One region of the Shewanella denitrificans OS217 genome, then DNA from elsewhere that is predicted to be linked to it. Evidence: predicted binding sites of a transcription regulator. Region 1 holds the regulator's gene; the other holds the start of a gene.
What was found. Region 1 encodes sigma-54, which starts transcription at its own class of promoters, with help from an activator protein. Its sites were predicted from a motif close to GTTGGCACGNNNNTNGNNT; they were not measured.
Positions count from the first base shown of each region.

Region 2: the regulator sigma-54 is predicted to act here: its motif matches at 3,064-3,082, upstream of glnA (glutamate--ammonia ligase).

Region 1 covers NC_007954.1:560,324-565,960, forward strand. Annotated here, with positions in the region: gene ptsN (PTS IIA-like nitrogen regulatory protein PtsN) at 1-47, opposite strand, end outside; gene hpf (ribosome hibernation promoting factor) at 50-337, opposite strand; gene SDEN_RS02575 (RNA polymerase factor sigma-54) at 364-1,845, opposite strand; gene lptB (LPS export ABC transporter ATP-binding protein) at 1,932-2,663, opposite strand; gene lptA (lipopolysaccharide transport periplasmic protein LptA) at 2,660-3,214, opposite strand; gene lptC (LPS export ABC transporter periplasmic protein LptC) at 3,201-3,761, opposite strand; gene kdsC (3-deoxy-manno-octulosonate-8-phosphatase KdsC) at 3,758-4,309, opposite strand; gene SDEN_RS02600 (KpsF/GutQ family sugar-phosphate isomerase) at 4,311-5,288, opposite strand; gene SDEN_RS02605 (calcium/sodium antiporter) at 5,353-5,637, opposite strand, start outside.
Region 2 covers NC_007954.1:4,132,122-4,137,758, reverse strand. Annotated here, with positions in the region: gene SDEN_RS17970 (DUF4124 domain-containing protein) at 58-612, opposite strand; gene typA (translational GTPase TypA) at 769-2,580, opposite strand; gene glnA (glutamate--ammonia ligase) at 3,215-4,624, shown strand; gene SDEN_RS17955 (dicarboxylate/amino acid:cation symporter) at 4,993-5,637, shown strand, end outside.

The DNA.
Region 1 (5,637 bases):
GTGGCACAGGTGGTGCATTCCGGCTGCAGTATGCTACAAAGTTCCATTGTTAGTGTTTTGTTAACTTCTCTTTGTGTTTAATGACCTGGCGATCGAGTTTATCGATCAGGATGTCTATGGCAGCGTACATGTCGGCATGCTCTGATGTTGCGAACACTTCTGTACCACTTAAGCTAATTCTTGCTTCAGCAATTTGCTGTAATTTCTCAACATTTAGCACCACATGGACATTATTGATCTGATCGTAGTGGCGTTCAAGTTTAGAAAATTTGCCGCTAATGTATTCGCGCAGTGATTCGGTTATCTCTATATGGTGCCCAGTTACATTGATCTGCATTACACATCCTCCAATAGCCTAGTAGGTTATAAACTCTTACGTTGGTTTGAGGGGGGGATGAGCATTGCTTCACGATATTTTGCTATCGTACGACGGGCAACATTAATCCCCTGTTCCGCCAGAAGTTGAGCCATTTTGCTATCGCTTAATGGCTTTTTCTGGTTTTCTGCGGCAACCAGCTTTTTAATGAAAGCGCGGATTGCGGTAGATGAGCATTCACCCCCATCATCGGTACTCACATGGCTTGAAAAGAAGTACTTGAGTTCAAACAAGCCTTTGGGGGTGTGCATGTATTTTTGGGTGGTAACACGAGAAATGGTCGACTCATGCATCTCAACGGCTTCTGCTATGTCATTGAGAACCATAGGTTTCATTGCTTCTTCACCAAACTCGAAGAACCCTTGTTGATATTGAACTATGCAATTAGCCACTTTGAGCAAGGTATCGTTACGGCTCTCTAAGCTTTTAATAAACCATTTGGCCTCTTGCAAATTACCACGAATAAATTGGCTATCGACTTGGCTCTTGCTGCTGCGAGCCATAGCGGCATACTGCTGATTCACGCTGATTTTTGGCATACAATCGGGATTGAGCTCAACCATCCAGCGGCCATTCTTCTTGAGTACAGTCACATCAGGGATCACGTATTCATCTTCATTATGGGCCACAATAAGCCCAGGCCTTGGATTTAAGGATTGGATTAAGGCGATGGCGTCCCTGAGTTCGTCTTCTTTAAGGCGAGTTTTACGCATTAACAATCTAAAATCGCGGCCTGCGATCAAGTCTAAATACTCATCGATGAGCATACGTGCATTGTTTAAATGAGGCACGTCGGCGGCATATTGGGCCAACTGGATCAACAAACACTCCCGCAGGTCTCTCGCGGCTATGCCCACAGGGTCGAAATGCTGTACTCGTTTTAATACGGCTTCGACTTCATCCAGTTCAACATCGCTGTTGCCCATGGCTTCGAGAATATCTTGGGTGGACTGAGTGAGATAACCGCGCTCATCGATGGCATCTATGATGGCGGTGGCGATGGCCCGATCGGTTTCAGAGAAGGGGGTGAGATTTTTTTGCCACTCTAGATGCTCGTATAAGCCTTCGGTGGTTTCCCCTTGAAAGGGCATATCATCGAAACTGCCACCACTGGCTGAACCTGAATTGGGCGCTGCGGTGAAGACTTCATCCCAGGTGGTATCCATGGGTAACTCATCGGGCATGGATTCCTTGGTTAAGGATTCTGCTGTGTCCACAGAGGAGGTGTCTTTCTCGACGCTGACTTGGCTATTGTCGCTGAAATCGGTATCACCTTGGATGTCATCTTTTTTAGGGGGTTTTTCTTGTGAGAACTCGTCTTCTAGTTCCAATAAGGGATTGGACTCAAGGGCTTGTTGAATTTCTTGCTGTAGCTCCAATGAAGAAAGTTGCAGCAGGCGAATCGCCTGTTGCAGCTGAGGGGTCATAGTCAGATGTTGACCCATTTTAAGTTGGAGTGACGCTTTCATTTACCGCATATCCCTAGTGTCTATTCCATGAGTGCGACAGATCTTGGTGGAGCATTATCTGTGCCCCTGAACGTCATTTTAATTAACTATAGCTTGAATTGTTCGCCTAAGTACACTGCCCGAACCTGCTGATTATCTAAGATTTCAGCAGGTGTGCCTTCGGCAATCAAATTGCCGTGGCTGACGATATAAGCGCGTTCGCAAACATCCAAGGTTTCCCTGACATTATGATCGGTAATCAATACGCCAAGGCCGCGACTCTTGAGCTGTTGGATTATTTTTTTTATATCTATAACTGAGATAGGGTCAACACCAGCGAAAGGCTCATCCAGAAGAATAAACTGGGGATCGGCGGCTAGTGCGCGGGCTATCTCAACCCGGCGACGTTCACCACCAGATAATGACATGCCTTGGCTGTCACGAATATGGGTAATGTGAAATTCTTCTAACAAATGCTCGAGTTGCTCCTCACGCTCGTCGTTTGATAACGACTTACGGGTCTGCAATACGGCCATGATGTTGTCTCTGACCGTGAGCTTGCGAAAAATACTGGCCTCTTGGGGCAAGTAACCTATGCCTTTACGGGCACGCAAATGCATGGGATCGCCGGTGAGATCGTCATCATCAATCAGAATGCGGCCCTTGTCGCTCTTAACTAAACCCACCACCATATAAAAGGTCGTGGTTTTGCCTGCACCATTGGGGCCCAGTAGACCGACAATTTGCCCCGTGCTAACGGATAAACTGACATCTTTTACCACCTGGCGATTCTTGTAACTCTTAGCAAGATTTTCAGCGGTCAACTTAGATTGGATCATTGCTCATCCTGCTTCTTAACTGGGATTTCAGGTAGGCTAGGTTTGATATTGCTATCCTGATAATTTTCAGGCTGAATAATGGTGATAACCCTGTCTTGTCCCTTACCCGTACTCTCTGCAATCAATTGCTGATCTTTGATATTGTAACGAATACTGTTACCTGTGACTTGGTTGCCGGCTTGATCTAACTTGGCTTCGCCTGTTAGCGTCAAGGTACGGGAAGCAAGATCGTAGCGGATCTCTTTAGCGCTAGCGGTACCTGTGCTGCCATCATCTAACTCTTGGCTAAAAGTCGCAGGATTTCCTATGGCCAACATCACTTTGCTTGGGCTCTTAGCCGTGCTAAATGCGCGCAGTTCATCGGCATGAATATTGATACTGCCTTGCACTACCTTAACTGGGCCAAAGAAGATAATTTGATTGTTCTTGATATCGGCTTTCTGGCTAACGGCTTCAACCTTAAGCTCTTGTTGTAAATCGCCTTGCTTAGCGTGAACGCTATGGCAAGTTGCCATTAATAGGCCTATCAAGAGTATGTTACTTTGCTTCATATGTTCCTTCTACCTGACTTAGTAAGGTCAATTCTTCTGCTTCTAGGTCAGCATACAGGCCTAAGCCTTGAATAATAAAGTCTTTCCCTTTGACATATAGCATGTCATCGGAGGTCATTATCATGGTATTCATGTCGAATGCCAATGACTGAGTTGAGATTGATTGTACTGGTTCTTCGATGTTAATAGCATCAATTATTACATTGTTCTCTAAAAGCATTTTGCCAGTCTGCTTGTTTAATCTGCCCTTATTGGCTTGTAACTGCCATTGGGCCTTACCCGACTCAGGATAAACCAAATACACAGGCTCAGTGAAATGAGTCACCTGAGTCGACTCATAGTGTTCCATGTGGGTTGCGGTGACTTTGCTGACTAACAAGCCTTGCTTGTCGAACTCGGCGCTTCGTAGCTCATCGGCAATAAATGCGGGCCTTTCGATAACATCAACTTGAATTTGTTCCATGGCGTTACGCTTGACTTGCACTTGCCAGTACAAGAACAGCGAGGCGCTAAAAAAGGCAATAATGGCTAAGGTAACGCGATTCATATACTCATACCGTGAGCCGAGTTGAACTTATCTTGGCTTAATAACAGTAAATCTGCCAGTTCTCTCAGTGCACCATGACCGCCATTGATTTGAGTCACCATATGAGCATGTTGTTTAACATAGGGGTGACCATCGGCAACACACACGGCAAGGCCGACCGCTTTCATGACGGGTAAATCCACCATGTCATCACCTATGTAGGCGACTTCTTCTGGGCTCACTTGGTAGTGTTGCATCAGGGCATTAAATGGCACAAACTTATCGTCTATGCCTTGATAAATCTGGCTGATCCCAAGGGCTGTCATGCGGTTTTCGACAATTTTAGATTTACGCCCAGTAATGACTGCAACCGCAAAGCCACTGGTTAGCAGTGAACGTACCCCATAACCATCGCGGGTATGGAAGGCTTTGAGCTCCTCGCCATTGTTACCCATGTAAATGCGACCATCGGAGAAGACTCCATCCACATCGCAGATGAGCAATTTAATTTTCTGTGCTTTGTTCCAGACTAAATCTGAAACTGGGCCATACAAACCTTGTTGCGCCATGCTATATCACTCCTGCTTTGACCATATCGAGCATATTCAATGCGCCAATCGGTTGCTGCTGTTCATTGACCACGATTAGGCCGTTAATATTCTTGCTCTCCATCACTTGCAACGCCTGGGCCGCTAAAATGCCTGCCGTGGTGGTGACACAGTTCTTGGTCATGACTTGCTCTATGGGGGTGGTGCGCAAGTTCACTTCGGCGTCTATGACTCGGCGCAAATCGCCATCGGTGAAAATCCCCACTAAGCATTGGTTAGCATCGACGACAGCTGTCATGCCTAAACCTTTCTTGGAGATTTCATACAGGGCTTCAGTGATGCAAATATCGTGAGGTACGCAAGGTAGCCTGTCATCTTGATGCATGACATCACTGACTTTCAATAACAATTTACGACCTAGGGAGCCGCCAGGATGTGAAAGGGCAAAATCGTCCTGAGTAAAGCCTTTAGCTTGCAGTAAAGCAACGGCGAGGGCATCGCCCATCACTAAGGTTGCCGTGGTGCTTGACGTCGGCGCGAGTCCTAGGGGGCAGGCCTCTTCGGGCACTTGGATGCATAAATGTATCTTGGCAAGCTTGGCCATGTTGGACTCAGGCTTGCCTGTGATGGCAATAACCGGAACCCCCATGCGTTGAATGACTGGCAGTAAGGTTAAGATCTCACTGGACTCACCCGAGTTTGAAATGGCTAAAATGATGTCTTCTTTGGCCAGTGCGCCTAAGTCGCCGTGGCTGGCTTCACCCGGGTGGACAAAAAAGGCGGGGGTGCCCGTGCTGGCCAGCGTTGCCGATATTTTATTGCCAATATGGCCTGATTTCCCCATGCCCATGACGATGACCTTACCTTTACACTGTAAGATCAATTCACAGGCCTGACTAAACGCATCAGAGTCGACAAACTGGTAGAGGTGCTCTAGGGCAGCTTTCTCTATATCAATGACTTTGCAGCCCCATTGGCGCCACTGGTTTTGATTGACCATATTGCTCTCTTTTTTGCTAAAGGGTGAATAAACAGACCATTGCTGGCAACGCGCTTATTAGAAACTAGTTTGAGCTAAAAATAACGATCTGGTAAGCGATAAAGGTCAGCAGCAATAACACGCCATGCCAGCGAGTGAGCTGTTTTTTAGCGCCACTGGATAAGACTAATATGGCTAACGCGCAGCTCGTGGCTAATACCATGTAAAAATCTCGGCTGCTGGCCTGGGCATCCACTTCGCCAGGGGCAATCAATCCTGGCAGGGCCATAACAGCTAAAATATTGAAAACATTAGAGCCCACTATGTTGCCTATGGCAAGGTCGTGCTCTTTTTTCATGACGCCGGCCAC
Region 2 (5,637 bases), 970 kb from region 1:
AAACCTAGCTGGCTTAGCTATCTATATGATAATTATATTAAATAATCACTTGACAGCTTAAGGGGTTACTTGAGGTTTAATGTTCGCTTGATGAAGAAAAATTCTTCTCGAGGAACTAGATGCAAGGACTTTGCCGCTTTGGCTGACAAGTTGGGCAATAAGGGAGTGTTCACCACGCTCGACGGCTTTGAGATCAAAATTGGGGCTAGTCTGAGCTTGGCCATAGGGCTTTCCGTCTAAGACTAATTGGATTAATGTGCCTCTTGGCGCCTCTGGAAATATCGATATCTGGGCACTGAAGTCACCATTGTTATCCCTGACCGTCGCCTCTTCAGTGGGTGAGACTATGTTGACTTGGTATTGGATATCAGCATCTGCGATGGGCTCTGCTTGGTCTTGGTTTTTTATGTTGCCGTGGCTGACTTTGACTTCATTGCGGGTGTTTTCTTTTGAGTCAAACACCTGTGCATTTTTTACCGGCGTATCTGAATAGTGCACCTTGCCATTTTCATCCACCCAACGATAGACGGTATCGGCAGCTGCAGGGCCTGCTAGCAGTAAGCTTGCGAGGAAAGCGCTTAATAGCAGGCTTGGGTATAAAAGTGTGCGCATCGGCAATCCCGTTCGAGAAAATCTCAGTAGTTCCAGCCTAGCTGTTTTTCGAGTTTAATTCAGCTTTTTTGAGCAATCTTATTTGAGCAATAAAAAGCCCCACTCAGTAAACTGGCGGGGCTTTATTGAGTCAAGCTCAAAGATTAAAACAAACGATTAGCTACGGTTATGACGCTTACGTTCGTTTTCAGTTAAGAATCTCTTACGAACACGGATGTTCTTAGGCGTGACTTCGACTAATTCGTCATCATCGATGAACTCAAGCGCTTGCTCAAGTGACATGTTGATTGGCGGAGTCAGTACTTGCGCTTCGTCAGTACCAGAAGCACGCATGTTGGTTAGCTGCTTACCTTTCAAACAGTTAACTGTTAGATCGTTAGAGCGAGCGTGAATACCAACAACTTGGCCTTCATATACTTCAGCAGCGTGGCCAATAAAGAGGCGACCACGGTCTTGTAGACCAAATAATGCGAAGGTTAATGCTTTACCGGTAGCGTTTGAAATCAATACGCCGTTAGCGCGTTGACCAATGTCACCACCTTTGTGCGGTGCATAGTGATCAAACGAGTGGTAAATCAAACCAGTACCAGAAGTAGCAGTTAAGAATTCAGTTTGGAAACCGATTAAACCACGGCTTGGGATGATGAAGTCGATACGTACACGACCTTTACCATCAAGCTGCATGTCTTTCATTTCAGCTTTACGGATACCCAATTTCTCGATAACAGATCCTTGATCTTCTTCTTCAACGTCAACAGTTAACGTTTCGAATGGCTCACAAAGTTCACCGTCGATAGTCTTAAGAATTACTTCTGGGCGCGATACGGCTAACTCGTAACCTTCACGACGCATGTTTTCAATCAAGATTGAAAGGTGTAATTCACCACGGCCTGATACACGGAAACGATCTGGAGATTCAGTTTCTTCAACACGTAGTGCTACGTTGTGAACTAATTCAGTTTGTAAACGCTCAAGAATGTTACGTGAAGTCACATACTTACCTTCTTTACCCGCGAACGGAGAAGTGTTTACTTGGAACGTCATTGTCAGTGTTGGTTCATCAACAGTTAACGGCGGCATAGCTTCAACGGCACCAACGGCACAGATGGTGTCAGAAATCTTAAGCTCGCCTAGGCCTGTAATCGCAACGATGTCACCAGCGTTTGCAATGTCTACTTCGTGACGGTCAAGACCCATGTAACCTAATACTTGGCCCATTTTACCGTTACGGGTTTTGCCATCAGCGCCAATAATAGTGACTTGCTGGTTGGTCTTAACGCTACCACGGTTGATGCGACCGATACCGATAACACCCACGTATGAGTTGTAGTCGATTTGAGAAATTTGCATCTGGAATGCACCTTCCGCGTCAGCGTCAGGGAAAGAGACTTTCTCAACGATGGTTTGGAAAAGTGGAGTCATGTCTTCGCTAACGACATCTGGATCTAACGTCGCGAAACCATTTAATGCTGATGCATATACAATTGGGAAATCTAACTGCTCGTCAGTTGCACCTAAGTTGTCGAATAGGTCGAATACTTGGTCAATAACCCAATCAGGACGCGCACCTGGGCGGTCAATCTTGTTGATAACAACGATTGGTTTAAGGCCTTGAGCAAAGGCTTTCTTAGTTACGAAGCGAGTTTGTGGCATTGGGCCATCAACTGCGTCAACCAGTAGCAATACTGAGTCAACCATAGATAGAACACGTTCTACCTCACCACCGAAGTCGGCGTGACCTGGGGTGTCAACGATGTTGATGCGGTAGTCATTCCACTTAATAGCAGTGTTTTTTGCCAGAATGGTGATACCACGTTCTTTTTCAAGATCGTTAGAATCCATAACCCGCTCAGTAGCTTCTCCACGAGATGCAAGGGTTCCTGACTGCGCCAACAATTTGTCTACCAAGGTTGTTTTACCATGGTCAACGTGGGCAATAATGGCGATGTTACGTAAATTCTCTAGCACGGATAAACCTCTAAACCATCAAAAAAAAAGGGGGCTTTATAGTGTTTGCATAATGATAGACACTATAAAAAGCGTGCCATTCTACTCCACAGGGAGCATTGCGGATAGGATTATTTTTGAGCAAGGCTAAAACAATCCCTTTCTGGACCGGCTTTTCTTAGGGCTCAGAGGGCCAGTTTTGAGCCATTTCGCTCAAGAGATGAGTTCACCTGCTTCTTTTGACGCTATATTGATGACAATAATAGAACGGGCTTAAGCTGAAATCTAAATTAAGGGGCGGTTAGTGCTGAGGCTTAGCTGCCCTTTGAAACTAGCCAAGGGCCAAGTATTGACGCTCTTCGGCAGCGAAGGCGCTGCAACTGCCTGTTCATACTAGTATGGCTTGCACCATAACGGTGCGTTGTGCTGCACCATTATGGTGATTATTGGTTTTTTAGACATAGCGTAGATTTTATATTCACAATAATATCAATGTATTATATTGTTGGCATGTAAATCGCTTTATGTGGAATATCTTCATCGATGCATGATTTTATTGCAGCATAAGAGTGCATAGGCAAGCGCACCTTAAATTGACCATCGATGAACCTAAATTATAAAAAGGCACCCCCTTTATCTTACTGGAGAGTCAAGCATGTCTGTTGAATCAGTGTTAAAGCAACTTGTAGAATTAGAAGTTAAGTTTGTTGATTTACGTTTTACCGACACTAAAGGTAAAGAGCAGCACGTTTCTATTCCTTCTCATCAAGTCAATGAAGACTTTTTTGAAGACGGTAAGATGTTTGACGGTTCGTCTATCACAGGCTGGAAAGGCATTAACGAATCTGACATGGTGCTGATGCCAGACCCAACGACGTTCGTGTTAGATCCTTTCACAGAAGAAACCACAGCACTTATTCGTTGTGATATTTTAGAGCCTGGTACCATGACAGGTTATGACCGTGACCCACGTTCTATCGCTAAGAAAGCTGAAGCTTACTTAGTCTCTACCGGTATCGCAGACACTGTTTTTATTGGTCCAGAGCCAGAATTCTTCTTATTTGATGACGTGCGTTTTGGCACGGATATGTCGGGTTGTTTCGTTAAAATCGACGCGAAAGAAGCGGCGTGGAACTCAGGCACTAGCTATGAAGATGGCAACACAGGTCACCGTCCTATGGTGAAAGGCGGTTACTTCCCAGTTGCTCCTGTTGATTCATCACAAGACTTACGCTCAGCCATGTGTCTAGTGCTGGAAGAAATGGGTCAAGTGGTTGAAGCCCATCATCATGAAGTGGCTACCGCAGGTCAGAACGAAATCGCTACACGTTTTAACACCCTAACTAAGAAAGCGGATGAAATCCAAATTCTTAAGTATGTGGTTCATAACATGGCTCACGCTTATGGTAAGACGGCAACCTTTATGCCTAAACCAATCGTGGGTGACAATGGTAGCGGTATGCACGTGCATATGTCGCTTGCTAAAGACGGCACTAACCTGTTCGCTGGTGACAAGTATGCAGGGTTAAGTGAAATGGCATTATTTTACATTGGCGGTATTATTAAACACGCCCGTGCATTGAATGCTTTTACTAACCCAAGCACTAACTCGTACAAGCGTTTAGTACCACATTTTGAAGCGCCAGTGATGCTAGCGTATTCTGCGCGTAACCGCAGTGCGTCAATCCGAATTCCTGTGGTACCAAGCCCTAAGGGTCGTCGTATCGAAGCGCGTTTCCCAGATCCACATGCAAACCCATATTTAGGTTTCGCGGCACTATTAATGGCAGGTCTTGACGGTATTCAAAACAAGATCCATCCAGGTGAAGCTATGGATAAAGACTTGTATGACTTACCGGCTGAAGAAGCGGCTGAAATCCCACAAGTGGCAACATCTCTTGAAAATGCCCTTGAAAACCTTAAGGCAGATCATGAGTTCTTAACTAAAGGCGGCGTATTTAGCGAAGATTTCATCCAGTCTTATATCGCCATCAAGACTGCTGAAGCTGAGCGCGTGGCCCGTACCACTCACCCATTAGAGTTTGAGATGTACTACAGCCTATAAGCTATAAGTATTGCTGCGAGGTGAATGATTGACCTTGCGACATCAAATATTAAAAGCCCAGAGCATGCCTCTGGGCTTTTTCTTTTTATGACTGAGTGTATATACGCAAATAACCTTAAGATACGAGTCTCAGAGTGCCCTAGGCGCTCCGTCCCGGCGAGTTTTAACCAACTTTATGCTGCGTTGACTATTTTTAACTTAGTCCACTAGGTCTGCAAATAGCCGCCTTGCCTAAAGTAGGTTAAATTCCCGCTGCATTCTGCATCTTGATGTTACTTGGGTATAGTACTTGCTTAGCATCGCATGAGTGGTTAGCTTGGTGGTTAATTTATCTATTTGGTGTTTAGTATTTATCTATAAGGCTGATTATGTGGCAAAAATTAACCCCCTATCATGATGCTATTATTCTCTTGGCTGCATTGCTATTGGGCAGTGTGCTGGGATTAGTTTGGCCGACACAAGCGTTAGCACTGCAGCCTATAGGGCAAATCTTCCTCAACCTTTTGTTTATGATCATAGTGCCCTTGGTGGCGATTAGCGTGACGGCCTCCATTGCCCGTATGACAGACTTGAAGCGTCTTGGACGTATTTTAGCTTTGATTATGGCGGTATCCATTATGATGGCGGCCATTCCAGCTGTGGGGATCACCTTGCTGGCTTTAGTGTTTGATCCCGCTCAAGGCGTGCAATTGACCCTAAATGAGGCTGTTGACACTGGCACAGGCAGTATGGATTTCGTGAACCTGCTAACCACCAATGATTTTGCCGGCTTGTTATCTAAATCCAATATTTTGGCCTTGATTATTATGTCTGTGCTCACAGGTATCGCTATCGGCCAGTCCGGCACAGATGGCGAGCGGGTCTCTGGTATGTTGGCCAGCCTCAATACCGTGGTGATGAAGCTAGTGTCTATCTTAATGAAGTTAGCACCCCTAGGCCTTGGCTGTTATTTCGCCGCCACTATGGCAAGTCAAGATGTGTCACTGTTAGGTACTTTTGCGCGGGCAATAGGA